4 regions of the Oceanimonas sp. CAM02 genome follow, and region 1 is predicted to be linked to each of the others. Evidence: predicted binding sites of a transcription regulator. Region 1 holds the regulator's gene; each other region holds the start of a gene.
The links. Region 1 encodes sigma-54, which starts transcription at its own class of promoters, with help from an activator protein. Its sites were predicted from a motif close to TGGCACNGTTTTNGCTT; they were not measured.
Positions count from the first base shown of each region.

Region 2: a site for sigma-54 is predicted at 1,731-1,747, ahead of R0I78_RS09290 (Na(+)-translocating NADH-quinone reductase subunit A). Genes of this name have one in related genera too.
Region 3: a site for sigma-54 is predicted at 1,291-1,307, ahead of dksA (RNA polymerase-binding protein DksA). Genes of this name have one in related genera too.
Region 4: a site for sigma-54 is predicted at 2,182-2,198, ahead of flhA (flagellar biosynthesis protein FlhA). Genes of this name have one in related genera too.

Region 1 is NZ_JAWJBK010000027.1:43,279-47,057, reverse strand. Features, by position in the region: gene lptA (lipopolysaccharide transport periplasmic protein LptA) at 1-410, shown strand, start outside; gene lptB (LPS export ABC transporter ATP-binding protein) at 412-1,137, shown strand; gene R0I78_RS09075 (RNA polymerase factor sigma-54) at 1,181-2,617, shown strand; gene hpf (ribosome hibernation promoting factor) at 2,642-2,929, shown strand; gene ptsN (PTS IIA-like nitrogen regulatory protein PtsN) at 2,932-3,378, shown strand; gene rapZ (RNase adapter RapZ) at 3,389-3,779, shown strand, end outside.
Region 2 is NZ_JAWJBK010000029.1:13,455-17,233, forward strand. Features, by position in the region: gene R0I78_RS09275 (methyltransferase) at 1-597, opposite strand, end outside; gene R0I78_RS09280 (alpha-ketoglutarate-dependent dioxygenase AlkB) at 660-1,250, shown strand; gene R0I78_RS09285 (BolA family protein) at 1,304-1,621, shown strand; gene R0I78_RS09290 (Na(+)-translocating NADH-quinone reductase subunit A) at 1,987-3,330, shown strand; gene R0I78_RS09295 (NADH:ubiquinone reductase (Na(+)-transporting) subunit B) at 3,334-3,779, shown strand, end outside.
Region 3 is NZ_JAWJBK010000016.1:37,527-41,305, reverse strand. Features, by position in the region: gene gluQRS (tRNA glutamyl-Q(34) synthetase GluQRS) at 1-807, opposite strand, end outside; gene dksA (RNA polymerase-binding protein DksA) at 823-1,275, opposite strand; gene sfsA (DNA/RNA nuclease SfsA) at 1,561-2,265, shown strand; gene thpR (RNA 2',3'-cyclic phosphodiesterase) at 2,342-2,863, opposite strand; gene R0I78_RS05040 (EAL domain-containing protein) at 2,860-3,779, opposite strand, start outside.
Region 4 is NZ_JAWJBK010000004.1:177,291-181,069, forward strand. Features, by position in the region: gene fliQ (flagellar biosynthesis protein FliQ) at 1-23, shown strand, start outside; gene fliR (flagellar biosynthetic protein FliR) at 186-974, shown strand; gene flhB (flagellar biosynthesis protein FlhB) at 976-2,109, shown strand; gene flhA (flagellar biosynthesis protein FlhA) at 2,235-3,779, shown strand, end outside.

The DNA of each region.
Region 1 (3,779 bases):
GCCAGCTGGTGGAGCTGGCCGAAAACAAGGTGACCTTTACCGATAATGTAGTGGTGAAACAGGGCAGCATAGATGTGCGTGCCAGTGAACTGGTCGTGATCCGCAATGAGCAGGGGCTGCAGTCCATGACCGCCAGGGGCAATCCGGCTACTTACCGGCAAGTGCTCAATAACGGCAAGCCGGTACAGGCACAGGCACGGGAAATTCACTATGACATGGCGGCCCGCACCATCACCCTGATCCGGGAGGCGGAGCTTAAGCAGGACGATAACATCGTTACCGGCTACCGTATCCGCTACTTTATCGACAAGGAACAAATGGAAGCCGAGAGCCAGGGCGGCAAAGACAGGGTAACCACCATCTTTCTGCCGGAGCAGGTGCAGAATTTCGACAACCAGAGTAACGACTGACATGGCCAGACTTAAAGCACGCGGGCTGCAGAAAAGCTACAAAGGCCGCAAGGTAGTGGCAGATGTCAGCCTGACGGTAAATACGGGCCAGATAGTGGGATTGCTCGGCCCCAACGGTGCCGGCAAAACCACTTCCTTTTACATGATTGTAGGCCTGGTGCAGCGGGATGCAGGCAGCATCACCATAGACGACAATGACATCAGCCATGAGCCTATGCATGTGCGGGCCCGCGCCGGCATTGGCTATCTGCCTCAGGAAGCGTCCATTTTTCGCCGCCTGAGCGTGGCCGATAACCTGATGGCCGTACTGCAGACCCGCAAGGATCTGAACGCCGACGGCCGTAACGAAAAAATGGAACAGCTGCTGGAAGAGTTCAATATTGTCCATATTCGTGACAGTCTCGGTATGAGTCTGTCCGGTGGTGAACGCCGGCGGGTGGAAATTGCCCGGGCACTGGCGGCAGATCCGCGCTTTATTCTGCTTGATGAACCTTTTGCCGGCGTTGATCCCATCTCTGTGCTTGATATTAAGAAAATTATATTACATCTGAAAGATCGAGGCCTGGGCGTACTGATCACCGATCACAATGTGCGTGAGACGCTGGATGTATGTGAAAAGGCCTATATTGTCAGCCACGGGCACCGTATTGCTGCTGGCACACCAGCTGAAATCCTGGCCAATGAGCAGGTCAAGAAAGTCTATCTTGGTGAACAATTCAGCCTCTGAAGGCACCGCTTCGCGCGGTTGATATGGAAGGACGTTAGCATACATGAAGCCGACTCTTCAGTTACGCCTTGGCCAGCAACTGACCATGACCCCTCAGCTGCAACAGGCCATTCGTCTGCTGCAGCTGTCCAGCCTTGAGCTGCAGCAGGAAATTCAGCAGGCACTGGACAGTAATCCGCTGCTGGAGCAGGAGGAGCCGGACAGTATCAGGGTTGAGGATAATCGCAACGAGGAGCAAATTGCCGCAGACAGCGCCATGGAACGTAATCAGCTTTCTGAAGAGCTGCCCATGGACACCAGCTGGGAGGAAGTTTATACCGCCTCTCCGGTCAGTGGTGGTGCCGGTCTGCCGGAAGGGCTGGAAGATAATGTCTATCAGGGAGAAACCACCGAAACGCTGCAGGATTACCTGATCTGGCAAATGAACCTGACTCCCTTCAGTGATACCGATCAGGCCATTGCCCTTGCGATTATCGATGCCGTGGACGATGCAGGCTATCTCACCGCCGATATTGACGAACTGTTAGCTGCAGCCTCGGCCGACGAGCTGGGCATTGAAGCCGACGAAGTAGAAGCCGTGCTCAAACGCATTCAGCATTTCGATCCCATCGGCGTAGCTGCCCGCAGCGTGCAGGAATGCCTGTGTATTCAGCTCGACCAGTTTCCCGCCAGCACCCCCTGGCTGGCAGAAGCCCGGTTGCTGCTGGAACAGCACATGGATCTGCTGGGTAACCGCGACTACCGTACTCTGCAGCGCAAGACCAGGCTGAAAGAAGACGAGCTGAGAGAAGTTCTGAATCTGATCCAGCAGCTTGAACCCCGCCCCGGCAGCAGCATTATTCAGGGCAGCTCCGAATATGTTATTCCGGATGTGGTGGTCACCAAACGCAACGGTGCCTGGGTCGTGGAACTCAACCCGGAGGCCATGCCCAAGGTACGCCTGAATCAGACCTATGCCGCACTTGCCGACAAGCCCCGCAATAGTGAAGACGGCCAGTTTATTCGTAATCATCTGCAGGATGCCAAGTGGTTCCTTAAAAGTCTCGACAGCCGAAATGAGACGCTGCTCAAGGTTGCCAATTGTATTGTTGAACAACAACAGGCATTCTTTGAGTATGGAGAAGAGGCCATGAAGCCCATGGTGCTGAACCATGTGGCCGAGGCAGTAGAGATGCATGAGTCCACCATCTCACGCGTGACCACACAAAAGTTTCTGCACTCGCCCCGGGGCGTGTTTGAGCTTAAGTATTTCTTCTCCAGTCATGTGGGCACCGACGATGGTGGTGAATGTTCATCCACGGCAATTCGTGCTCTGATCAAAAAGCTGGTCGGAGCAGAAAACCCGGCCAAGCCGCTGAGTGACAGTAAGATTGCTCAGTTGCTGGCCGAGCAGGGGATTAAGGTGGCCAGGCGTACCATCGCCAAGTACAGGGAGTCACTGGCCATCCCCCCTTCCAATCAGCGTAAACGCCTGGTTTAAAGGCAACGACAGAAGGAAGACGTTATGCAAATTAACCTGACCGGACACCATGTAGAAATCACAGATGCACTGCGTGACTATGTTAATAGCAAGTTTACCCGGCTGGAGCGCCACTTCGACCACATTACCAATGTGCACGTCATCCTTAATGTAGAAAAAATGCAGCAAATTGCCGAAGCCAAACTGCACGTCAGTGGTGGTGAGCTGTTTGCCAACGCCCAGCATGAAAATATGTATGCCGCCATCGACGGACTCATTGACAAGCTGGATCGTCAGATCATCAAACACAAAGAGAAGCTCAAGCAAAAGTAACCATGGAAGTCGCCGACATACTAAGCAGGGACTGCACGCGCAGTGCAGTTCCCTGCACGAGCAAGAAGCGTGCTCTGGAAATTATCAGCGAGCTGGCTGCCGAACATTTGAATATCGGCAGCCAGCCGCTTTTTGACTGTTTGCTGGCCCGTGAAAAGATGGGCACTACCGGCATCGGTAATGGCATTGCCATACCTCATGGTCGTATTGGCAATGACAACAAGGCGACCGCGGTACTGCTGACTTTTGCCGAACCGGTAGAATTTGATGCCATCGACAATCAGCCGGTTGGTCTGGTGTTTGCGCTGCTGGTGCCGGAGCAGGAATGTAAACAACATCTGAAAACGCTGTCCTTAATTGCTGAAAAGCTCAGCAACAAACAGATTTGCCGGCAGCTGCGTCAGGCCGGCAGTGACGAAGAGCTTTATCAAATCATGATTTCTGCCTGAAGGAGCCTATATGCAGCTGGTGATTGTGAGTGGTCGTTCCGGGTCCGGTAAAACCGTCGCCCTGCGGGTGCTTGAAGATCTGGGTCACTACTGCGTCGATAACCTGCCGGTTGAGTTACTGCCTGAGCTGGTCCGCCTGCGCCAGAACCGGCCCGGCGCGGTTGCGGTGAGTATAGATGTGCGCAACCTGCCCGACAGCCCCGATAAGCTGGAAGCCTTTCTGGCCGAAGTGCGGGCCATGGACGAGGTGCAGGTATCCAGTTTCTTTATTGATGCCGAAAACGCAGTATTGATCCGCCGCTTTGGCGATACGCGGCGACTGCACCCTCTCTCGCGCCACAGCCTGACTCTGGATGAGGCCATTCGCGAAGAAACTCATCTGCTGGCCCCCTTGTCTTCCG
Region 2 (3,779 bases), on a different contig from region 1:
GCCCTCCAGCGGCCAGGCCAGCGGGGCCGGCGCGGGAGAGGGGGCAATGGCCATATTCCGCTCGGTAAAAATCAGCCTCGCCTTTTTCCAGGCCAGGCTGGTGCGGGTGGGGCCAAGCAACTGCTCAAACAGCGTCAGAGTAGATGTATGCACGTCCTTGGCCTTGGCACCGGCCACTATTCGCGTGTTTGGCCCCGCTACCCGGCTGATGGCGGCGAGCTGGTGTTCAAGCATGGCATTGGTCTTGGGCAGCTTGAGGATCACCAGGCCGGGCGCGGCGGGCAACTCGTCCAGGCTGGTGAGCGAGTGCCACTCAGGCTCAAGCCCGTTGTCGGCGGCGTTGGCAGCCAGCGCCAGCCCGGCTACCCGGGAGTCGGTAACGGTAAAGGGCCGGTACTGGTGCAGGCCCAGCGTCAGGGCACCAAAGCCATCGTTAAGAATCACCAGGGGAGCAGTCCGGTCCCACTCCAGGGTGGCCAGTTCGTTCATGATATATTCGTCCGCCGCTTCCCAGGCCTGCAGACCGTGGCGGGCCTGGCGGGGGTAGCGGTGCAGCGTCAGCTCGCCGCCCTCGGCAAGAGGAAAGTGATGATTCATGGGGTTGATGCCTGATTATTTGCAAAGAGCGGCATTTTAGCAGTTTAAAGAGGAAAATCAGCATGCAGCTATGGTCAGAGCCAGAGTGGCTCACGCTCAAGCAGGGCCGTCTTTTATGGTGGCCGGACGCCTTTGCCGCCGAAGCCGGTGCCTGGCAGGCCGAGCTTGAGCAAAGCATTCCCTGGCAGCAGCACCGGTTAATGATGTTTGGTCGTGAGCTGAATGAGCCGCGGCTGTCCTGCTGGATGGGCGACTGGCCCTATCGTTATTCCGGCCGGCAGCGTGCGCCTGAGCCCTGGCATCCTTTGGTAAAGGAAATAGCCGGCCGTCTTGAGCGAATTTGCGGTCAGCCCTTTGATGGTGTGCTGCTTAATTGTTACCGCAACGGCCAGGACAGCATGGGCTGGCATGCCGACAATGAGCCCGAGCTGGGCCGGGACCCCATGATAGCGTCGGTCAGCCTGGGAGCAGGCAGGCGTTTTTTGCTGCGTCATCATCAGGGGGAGCAGCGTGAATTATGGCTGGAGCACGGCAGTCTGCTGGTGATGGCGGGGCAAATGCAGCATCATTGGCAGCATGCCCTGCCCAAAATGGCCCGGGATTCAAATTTGCGTATCAACCTCACATTTCGGCGGTTTGCCGGCACCGGGTGAAAGTGCCCGAGCGTCGGACCTGTCCTTTGTTGTGAATATCACCGGAGATTAACATGTCGATTCAGAACACCATTGAACAAAAAGTGATGGCTGCGCTGTCACCTGAGCATCTGGACGTGATAAATGAAAGCTACATGCACAGAGTGGAACCCGGCTCGGAAACCCACTTCAAGCTGGTGGTGGTGAGCGATGCCTTTGAAGGTCAGCGGCTGCTGGCCCGTCATCGTACCCTGAACACCCTGCTGGCCGAGGAGCTGGCCGGTGGTGTGCATGCGCTGGCACTGCATACCCTGACGCCTGCCGAATGGCGTGCCCGTGGCGGTGTGCCCGACAGCCCCAACTGCATGGGCAAGGCGGGAGTGTCGGTTTAAGACATCTGTTATTTGTGGTTAGCAGATTTGTTACCAGCCCGATGTGACTGGAAATCACTTCCATTTTTCCGCCTTGTGCGACCAAAGCATGATTCTGCCTTGAAAATCATGGCCTTATTTTTGCTTGGTGAAAAATGAAACAAGCGGGTTTTACTGACTGCGGCGGTAAATTTTAGCAATTGCCGTGGCAGCCGCCGCTTTAAAAGTGCTAGAATTACGCGCCTTTTAAATCGGGCTGGATGTTACCGGAGTGTAGTCGTGCTGTTGTCAGGGCGATGCCAACATGCCGGTAGCGACTCATCAGCATGTTGTCATGTTTTTCATGGCAAGTACCTGTCTTCCCCTAACAAGTAGTGCAAGTGAGTATGATTACAATTAAAAAAGGACTGGACCTCCCAATTGCCGGGGCACCAGAGCAAGTAATCTACGATGGTCCCTCCATCAAGCGCGTTGCTACGCTGGGCGAGGAGTATGTGGGTATGCGCCCTACCATGCACGTCAAGGTAGAGGATCGCGTCAAGAAAGGTCAGATTCTGTTTGAAGATAAAAAGAATCCTGGCGTTAAATTCACAGCTCCCGCCGCAGGTACCGTGGTTGAAATCAACCGTGGTGCCAAGCGTGTTTTGCAGTCTGTTGTTATTGCCGTAGACGACAGCGAAGAGCAGATTACTTTTCAAAGCTATAGCTCTGCCGAACTGGCCAAACTGGAACGTGAAACTGTGCAGGAGCAGCTGGTTGAATCCGGCATGTGGACTGCGCTTCGTACCCGCCCCTTCAGCAAGGTGCCGGCGCTGGACTCTGCTCCGCGCTCCATCTTTGTGACCGCCATGGACACCAACCCGCTCAGTGCCAATGCCGAGCTGGTGATCAAGGAAAACGCCCAGGCGTTTACCGATGGTCTGCAGGTGCTGAGCCGCCTGACCGACGGCCAGGTGCATGTATGTAAAGGTGAAGGCAGCCTGCCACAGGCCAACTCCGCGAACGTAAAAGAACACGTTTTCAGCGGTGTGCACCCTGCTGGTCTGGCCGGTACCCACATTCATTTCATTGATCCTGTGGTACCCGGCAAGGTGGTCTGGTACATCAACTATCAGGACGTGATTGCCTTTGGCAAGCTGTTCACCAGCGGTGAAATCTGCACCGACCGTGTGGTTGCTCTGGGCGGCCCCGTGGTGAACAAGCCCCGCCTGCTGCGCACCCGTATCGGCGCATCTCTGGATGAGCTGACTGCCGGCGAGCTGCAGGAGGGTGAAAACCGCGTGATTTCCGGCTCGGTACTGGCCGGCACCAACGCTAATGGTCCGCATGCTTATCTGGGTCGCTACCATTTGCAGGTCTCCGCACTGAAGGAAGGCCGCGAGAAGGAACTGTTCGGCTGGCTGGCTCCGGGTTCCAACAAGTTCTCGGTTACCCGTGCTTACCTGGGCCATCTGGCCAAGGGCAAGCTGTTTGACCTGACCACGACCACCAACGGCTCTGCCCGTGCCATGGTACCAATTGGTAACTATGAGCGCGTGATGCCGCTGGATGTTCTGCCGACCCTGTTGCTGCGTGATTTGCTGTCCGGTGACACCGACAGCGCCCAAAGCCTGGGCTGCCTGGAGCTGGATGAAGAAGATCTGGCGCTGTGCACCTATGTTTGCCCGGGCAAATACGATTATGGCCAGGTGTTGCGTGAGTGCCTGACCAAGATTGAGCTGGAGGGCTAAGAAGTGAGCTTAAAGCAGACTCTGGAAAACATGGAGCACCACTTTGAGCAGGGCGGTAAATACGAGAAGTTTTACGCTCTGTACGAAGCGGTTGCTACCGTACTTTACACTCCGGGCATGGTTACCCGTAAATCCTCCCATGTACGTGACAGCATCGATCTGAAGCGCATCATGATCATGGTGTGGATGGCCACTTTCCCGGCCATGTTCTTTGGTATGTACAACGCCGGTGGCCAGGCCATTGCGGCCCTCACCAGCATGTACAGCCCGGCCGATCTGGCTGGTGTGATTGATGGCAACTGGCGTTACAGTCTGGCCAGTGGTCTGGGGGCGACCCTGGGCGAAGGTGCCGGCTGGGGCAGTAAAATGCTGCTGGGTGCCACCTACTTCCTGCCCATCTACCTGACGGTATTTATTGTCGGTGGTTTCTGGGAAGTGCTGTTTGCCTC
Region 3 (3,779 bases), on a different contig from region 1:
TGCACCGGCACCAAACAAGTCTGCCGGTGGCTGCTGCCCGAGAAACGTCAGGGCCTGCCACAAGGCCTCACCTGGTGCTTTTATATTCAGGGGAGGCGCATGGTTTTGCTTGGACAGCTTATTGCCCTGAAATACCGCCAGGGGCAAATGCAGCCAGTCGGGTACGGGAGCATTCAGCAAACGGTAGAGTGCAATCTGGCGCGCTGTGGGCTCCAGCAGATCGGCACCGCGCACCACTTGTGTGATGCCCGCATCCATGTCGTCAATGACTACCGCCAGGTTATAGGCATAAAAGCCGTCGCGCCGGCGCACAATAAAATCTTCTTCTGCGAGGCGCTCGTCCACGCGCACCTCACCTTGCAGCTGATCGTGAAAACCATAGACGGGGCTGAACATTTTCAACCGCACGGCGGCACCTTTTGCTGCCAGTCCCAGTTTCCGGCAGTGGCCGGTGTAGAGCCCCCCGGCGGCGGCAATCTGTTTGCGGGTACAGTGACAGTAATAGGTAAGCCCGCGGCTGGCCCAGTCATCCAGTATCTGCTGATAACGCTCATGCCGCTGGCTCTGATATACCAAGGCACCGTCCCAGTGCAGGCCAAAGGCCTCAAGGGTGCGTAAAATATCATCGGCTGCCCCCGCAACTTCCCGGGGCGGGTCCAGATCTTCAATGCGCACCTGCCATTGCCCTGCCAGACTGCGGGCCTGCAGGTAGCTGCCAAGAGCGGCAATCAGAGAACCAAAATGAAGGGGACCGCTGGGAGAGGGGGCAAAGCGCCCTGTATAGCGGTCGGGCGCTGTGTTATTCATGGATATACTGACCGGTCAGTAACCGGCCATCTGCTTTTCCTTGATCTCGGCCAGGGTTTTGCAGTCGATACACAGATCGGCAGTGGGACGGGCCTCAAGACGACGAATGCCAATTTCCACGCCGCAGTGCTCGCAAAAGCCGAAATCGTCTTCTTCGATTTTCTGCAGGGTTTTTTCGATCTTTTTGATCAGTTTACGTTCCCGGTCGCGGGCACGCAGCTCAAGGGCGAATTCTTCTTCCTGGGCGGCTCTGTCTACCGGATCCGGGAAGTTGGCGGCTTCGTCCTTCATATGGCCCACGGTGCGATCCACCTCTTCGCGCAATTGATTGCGCCAGGCACCCAGAATTTTGCGGAAGTGCGTCTTCTGCGCTTCGTTCATGTATTCTTCGTCGGGCTTGGCCTGGTAGGGTTCAACACCGGCAATAGCCAGAATACCGAGAGATTTTTTGGTTTCGACTGCTGGCATTCTGTATCTCCTAAAAAGCAAATATTGCGCCAACCAAATTTGAGAAGCGGCTATCTATAGCAGAAAGCATAATGGCAAAGCAATTTTACCGTGCTGTTTCTGCGAAAGTGGTCTTCGTACGGCACAATCTGGCTATATAAACACCACCACCATGTCACCAAAGAGTCCATGCTTTCTTATGGTGACCCCACCAGATGGGGGCGAAGTGAGCGCTTTTCAAGTCTGGAGCCTGAAACCTTGTTACGGTTACCATTCCGTATCATTTCAACAACTATAGGTTTTATTTTGGATTTTTCCTCATCATTGGGCTGCGGGCGGCTGATTCGGCGCTATAAACGTTTTTTGGCCGATGTGCAGGCGGAGGGGCGGGAGCTGACGCTGCATTGCCCCAATACCGGCCGGATGACGGGGTGTGCCGAGCCGGGCTGGACCGTATTTTACTCCACTTCCGATAATCCCAGGCGAAAATATGCCCATACCTGGGAGCTGAGCCGCAATGATGCCGGTGATTTTATTTGCGTGAATACCAGCCGGGCCAATCAGCTGGTGGCCGAGGCGCTGAGTGAACAGCGAATTCCGGCACTGGCCGGTTATGAACGAGTGCGGGCCGAAGTGCGCTATGGCAGTGAAAACAGCCGCATTGATTTTTTACTGAGCGGCGAAGGCCGGCCCGACTGTTATGTGGAGGTGAAAAGCGTGACCCTGCATGAAGGTGGCGGGGCCGGTTTTTTTCCGGATACGCAAAGCCTGCGGGCACAAAAACATGTGCGCGAGCTGATGGAATGCGCCAAGGCCGGTCACAGAGCGGTGATGCTGTTTTGCGTGCTGCACACCGGCATTGAGCGGGTCAGCCCCGCAGAGCATCTGGATCCCAAATACGCCGCTCTGGTGCGCGAAGCCGTTGCCGCCGGCGTGGAATGCCAGGCCTGGAAGGCAACGATTTCACCAGAAGGCATGACCCTGACCAAGCCAGTACCGGTGGAGGTTTAAACACCGAAGTGTCGTTGAAAGCCGTCTGCAGGAGCGGAATAGCGCTGCGATAACCGACATTCCTGCTCCCTAGTCCCTATTCCCTTTTCAAAGGCCAGCGCTTCTGGCAGTGATAAACCGGCCCCTGCGCGGTCAGCTCGGAGCGATACAGGCACAGGCTGTCCGGGCGGTAATGCAGTGGCGCTATGGGTGGTAGCGCCTCACTGGTACAGTTTCTGAACAGAGTAATATGAGGCCGGTAGGCGCGGTGGGGCTTGCCGGCACCCAAAGCCCGGCATTTCAGCTCTACGGTCTCGTATAACTTCATCAGAGAGTCAGGCGGTGCGCTTGGCCCCAGCCAGATAACGCCGGCTTTGGCAAAGCAGCCCAGCCGATCCAGAGTGAGGGCAAAGGCAGGCAGTGTCAGGCGGTCTATCTGGGCCAGCAAAGAGGTCTGCTGTTCGGGTGTGCATTGACCCATAAAATGCAGAGTCATATGGAATTGCCCGGGAGGAACGCGCCGGCCCGGCAGCGCCAGCCGGTTTTGTAATAATGTCAGCTCAGGGGCCAGCTGCTGGGCGGCGAAGGCCAGAAACAGGCGATTGTTCGTTTCAGTCATACCGTTGCTTTTTGATCGCCTTTTGATCGTATGTTATGGCCGCGGTATTGCAGTGCATCGGCTGCCGGAAGCGGTCTGGCGAACAGAAAGCCCTGGCCATGATCACAGCCGGCAGCAGCAAGAAATGCCATTTGCCATTCTGTTTCTATGCCTTCTGCTACCACCATCAGGTCGAGCTTGTGCACCATGGCGGTAATGGCTTCTACCATTTGTTGATCCACCAGGCTGGTTTCCAGATCCTTGATGAACAAGCGGTCAATTTTGAGGGAGTTGAACGGCAGTTGGCGCAGTTGCGACAAGGAGGAATAGCCGGTGCCAAAGTCGTCAATAGAGATGCGAATGCCGAGCTGTTGCAGCTGGTTAATCAGCGTCATGGCCAGCTCCACATTTTCCATCAGCATGGATTCGGTAATTTCCAGTTCCAATAAATAGGGAGGCACCTTCAGGTGTGCCATTATTCGCTCTATCTTGCAGGCGAGATCCGGCTCTCGTAGCTGGCAGACACTCAGGTTGACGGCAACGGGTCTGACCGGCACGCCATGTTGGTACTGCTGCCGAATAAACTCGCAGGCGGCTTCAATCACCCAATAGCCGACAGGGACAATCAGGCCGGTTTGTTCAGCGATATCGATAAAACTGCCTGGGGCCAGCAGACCTCTTTCAGGATGCTGCCAGCGAATTAATGCTTCAAATTTTATGTTTTTGCCGCTGTTCAAAGACACTATGGGCTGAAACATCAGCACAAATTCCCGGCGTTGCAGAGCCCGTCGTAACTCATCTTCCAGCACCATGGCCTGCAGCGCCTGCTCCTGCATAACGCTGTTATAGAAGGACAGCTGATTCTTGCCTGCCCGCTTGGCGTTATACATGGCCAGATCAGCATTGCGCAGTAACTCGCTGCTACTGCTGCCGTCAT
Region 4 (3,779 bases), on a different contig from region 1:
TGATACCACAGGTCATCGGTTAACTTCAGCCATAAGCTTTAAGCCGTAAGCTGTAAGACAATCCCGATTGTTTGCGGGAACTGAGTTTTGCTCACAAATTGAGTTTATAACTGAAGGCTTACCAACGACTCGGGCTGCTTAAAGCTGACAGCTTACGGCTTATAGCTTTCTTTTCAGGAGTTTGTTTGAACTACACCACTGCCGAGCTGATGCAATGGCTGTCGTCCTACCTCTGGCCGCTGTTTCGCATTGCCGGGTTGATGATGACCATGGTGATGTTTGGTGCCAACCTCACGCCTGTGTATGTGCGCCTGCTGCTGGCGGTGGCCATCACCATTGCCGTGGCCCCTGTGCTGCCGGCCATGCCGGCGGTGGAGCTGTTTTCGGTGGAAGGGTTTCTGGTGAGCATACAGCAGGTACTGATTGGTGCCGTGATTGGTTTGTTATCGCAGTTTTTGCTGCAGACCTTTGTGACCGCCGGTCAGATCATCGCCATGCAAACCAGTCTGGGCTTTGCCTCCATGGTGGATCCACTCAATGGCCAGTCTGCGCCCGTGGTGGGCCAGCTTTATTTGATGCTGGGCACCTTGCTGTTTCTGGCGCTGGACGGTCATCTGGTGATGATAGAAGCCATCGTACTCAGTTTTACTTCTGTGCCGGTATCGGCAAGTGGCTTTAGCGTGGGTGACTGGCAAAACCTGGCGAGCCTGCTTACCCTGCTGTTTCAGGCAGCGGTGGCCATGGCTCTGTCGGCCATTGTGGCCATGCTGCTGATTAACTTCAGCTTTGGGGTCATGACCCGGGCGGCACCCCAGCTGAATATTTTCAGCGTGGGTTTTGCCATCAGCATGGTGTGCGGCTTGTTTATTATGTGGCTGACCCTGGGCGGCTTTATGGATCATTTCGAGAATCAGTGGTTACGCCTGCAACTGGTGATGTGCGACACCCTGAGACTGACCTGCGAAGGAGGCTGATATGGCAGAGTCGGACGGTCAGGAAAGAACAGAACAGCCCACGGAGCAACGGCTTCGGCAAGCCCGTGAAAAAGGCCAGATCCCCCGTTCCAAGGAGCTGGGCACGGCCGCGGTGCTGCTTAGTGCCGCGGCCGCACTGTTCATGCTGGGAGACGCACTGGGTACCGCCATGTCGGCGGTGTTTGCCGCCAGCTTTGAACTGGAGCGGGCCGCCATTTTCGATCCCGAAACCATGATGCCGGCGCTGGCCTCGGCCATTGGCGGCATCATGTGGCCGTTGCTGGGCATGTTTGCGGTAGTGCTGGTGGCCGCCCTGGTGGGTAACAGCCTGCTGGGGGGCTTTAACTTTAGTACCCAGGCCATGATGCCAAAATGGAACCGGCTCAGTCCCATGAGTGGTATCAAACGCATGTTTGGCGTGCAGGCACTGGTGGAGTTGTTAAAATCCATCGCCAAGGTGGTGTTCATTGCCACCATTGCCATCTGGTTGCTGTGGGGGCAATTCGACAATATTCTGCGTTTAAGCAGTGAAACCCTGAACCTGGCCATGAAAGACGCACTGGAGCTTTTGCTGTGGATGGGGCTGGGTTTGTGTCTGGCGCTGCTGCCCATTGTTGCCATTGATGTGCCGTTTCAGGTGTGGAACCACACCCGCCAGCTGAAAATGACCCTGCAGGAAATAAAAGATGAATACAAAAATACCGAGGGCAAGCCCGAGGTAAAAAGCCGTATTCGCCGTCTGCAGCAGGAAATGGCCAACCGCCGCATGATGGCGGAAGTGCCCACCGCCGATGTGGTGGTGGTCAACCCCACCCATTTCTCAGTGGCCCTGCGCTACGACAAGGATAAACCCGGCTCGGCTCCGGTAGTGGTGGCCAAGGGGCTGGATGAAGTGGCCCTTAAAATCCGGGAAATAGCCCGGGAATATAAGGTGCCGGTTATTTCTTCTCCGGCGCTGGCCCGGGCCGTGTACTTTTCCACCAAGCTGGATCGGGAAATTCCCGACGGTCTCTTTGTGGCGGTGGCCCAGATCCTGGCCTATGTGTTCCAGCTGAACGCCTGGCGCAAAGGGCAGGGCAATAAACCAGTGCCGCTGAAAGACGACTTGCCCATTCCCGATGAATACCGGGTGTGATTGACTTAAAGGGATTAGGGATTAGGGATTAGGGATTAGGGATTAGAATCGGCCCCAGTCCCTGTAAATTTATGGCGCACTTCTTGCATTCTCACCGCCACTATCAATAAACCGCAGCGAGTGTCATGGAGTTAAGGGCAAGGCTTTCTCAGGCTAAACAGTGGACCCGTTGGTTACATTCGGGCATGGGTACGCCTTTGCTGGTGCTGGCGGCACTGGCCATGGTGGTGCTGCCCATTCCGGCATTAATGCTGGATGTGCTGTTTTCGTTCAATATTGCTCTGGCACTGGTGGTTTTGCTGGTGGCGGTATATACCCAGCGCCCTCTCGACTTTGCCGCCTTTCCCACCGTTTTGCTGGTAGCCACTCTGCTGCGGCTGGCGCTGAACGTGGCCTCTACCCGGGTAGTACTGCTGGAAGGGCATCAGGGAGGCAACGCTGCCGGTAACGTGATTGAGGCCTTTGGCTCTGTGGTTATTGGCGGCAACTATGCCGTGGGCCTTATCGTCTTTCTGATTTTGATGATCATCAACTTTGTGGTGGTGACCAAGGGTGCCGGCCGTATTTCGGAAGTGAGCGCCCGCTTTACCCTGGATGCCATGCCCGGTAAACAGATGGCCATCGACGCCGACCTTAATGCCGGCATTATCAATCAGGATGAAGCCCGCACCCGGCGGGAAGAGGTCACACAGGAAGCCGACTTCTACGGTTCCATGGACGGTGCTTCCAAATTTGTAAAAGGCGATGCCATTGCCGGCATTATGATCCTGTTCATCAATATTATCGGCGGCTTTATTATCGGCATGGCTCAGCACGAGCTGAGCTTTGGTGAAGCAGGGCGTGTCTACACTCTGCTGACCATAGGTGACGGTCTGGTGGCGCAGATTCCGTCCTTGTTGCTGTCCATTGCCGCCGCCATAATTGTGACGCGGCAAAATACCCGGGAAGACATGGGGCAGGCCATGCTGGGTCAGCTTTTTGACAATCCGCGCTCCCTGTCCATTGCTGCCGGCATTCTTATTGCCATGGGACTGGTGCCGGGCATGCCCCATTTTGCCTTTTTGCTGCTGGGTGGCCTGGCGGCTGGCGGTGCCTGGTGGATGCACAAACGTCGCAAGGAGCAGGCCGAGCAGCAGCAGGAAAGCAATGCTCAGGCACCGGCGATAGCAGCCAACGAAAACCGCGAACTCAGCTGGGACGATGTAAACCAGGTAGACACCATAGGGCTGGAAGTGGGTTACCGGCTGATCAGTCTGGTGGATGTGTCTCAGGGCGGCGAGCTGCTCAGCCGCATCAAGGGCGTGCGCAAAAAGCTGTCTCAGGAGCTGGGCTTTCTTATTCCTGCCGTGCACATACGTGACAATCTGGAGTTAAGCCCCAATGAATATCAGATAACCCTGATGGGGGTCAGCTCCGGGGTGGCCGATATCTACCCAGAGCGGGAGCTGGCCATCAACCCCGGTCAGGTGTTCGGCCCGGTGCAGGGCATAGACACCCGGGATCCCGCCTTTGGGCTGGAAGCCACCTGGATTGGCCGGGATCAGATAGAAAACGCCCAAAGCCTGGGTTACACAGTGGTGGATGCCGCCACCGTGGTGGCCACTCACCTCAGCCAGCTGCTGACCAACAATGCCTCTCAGCTGCTGGGTCATGAAGAAGTACAGAACCTG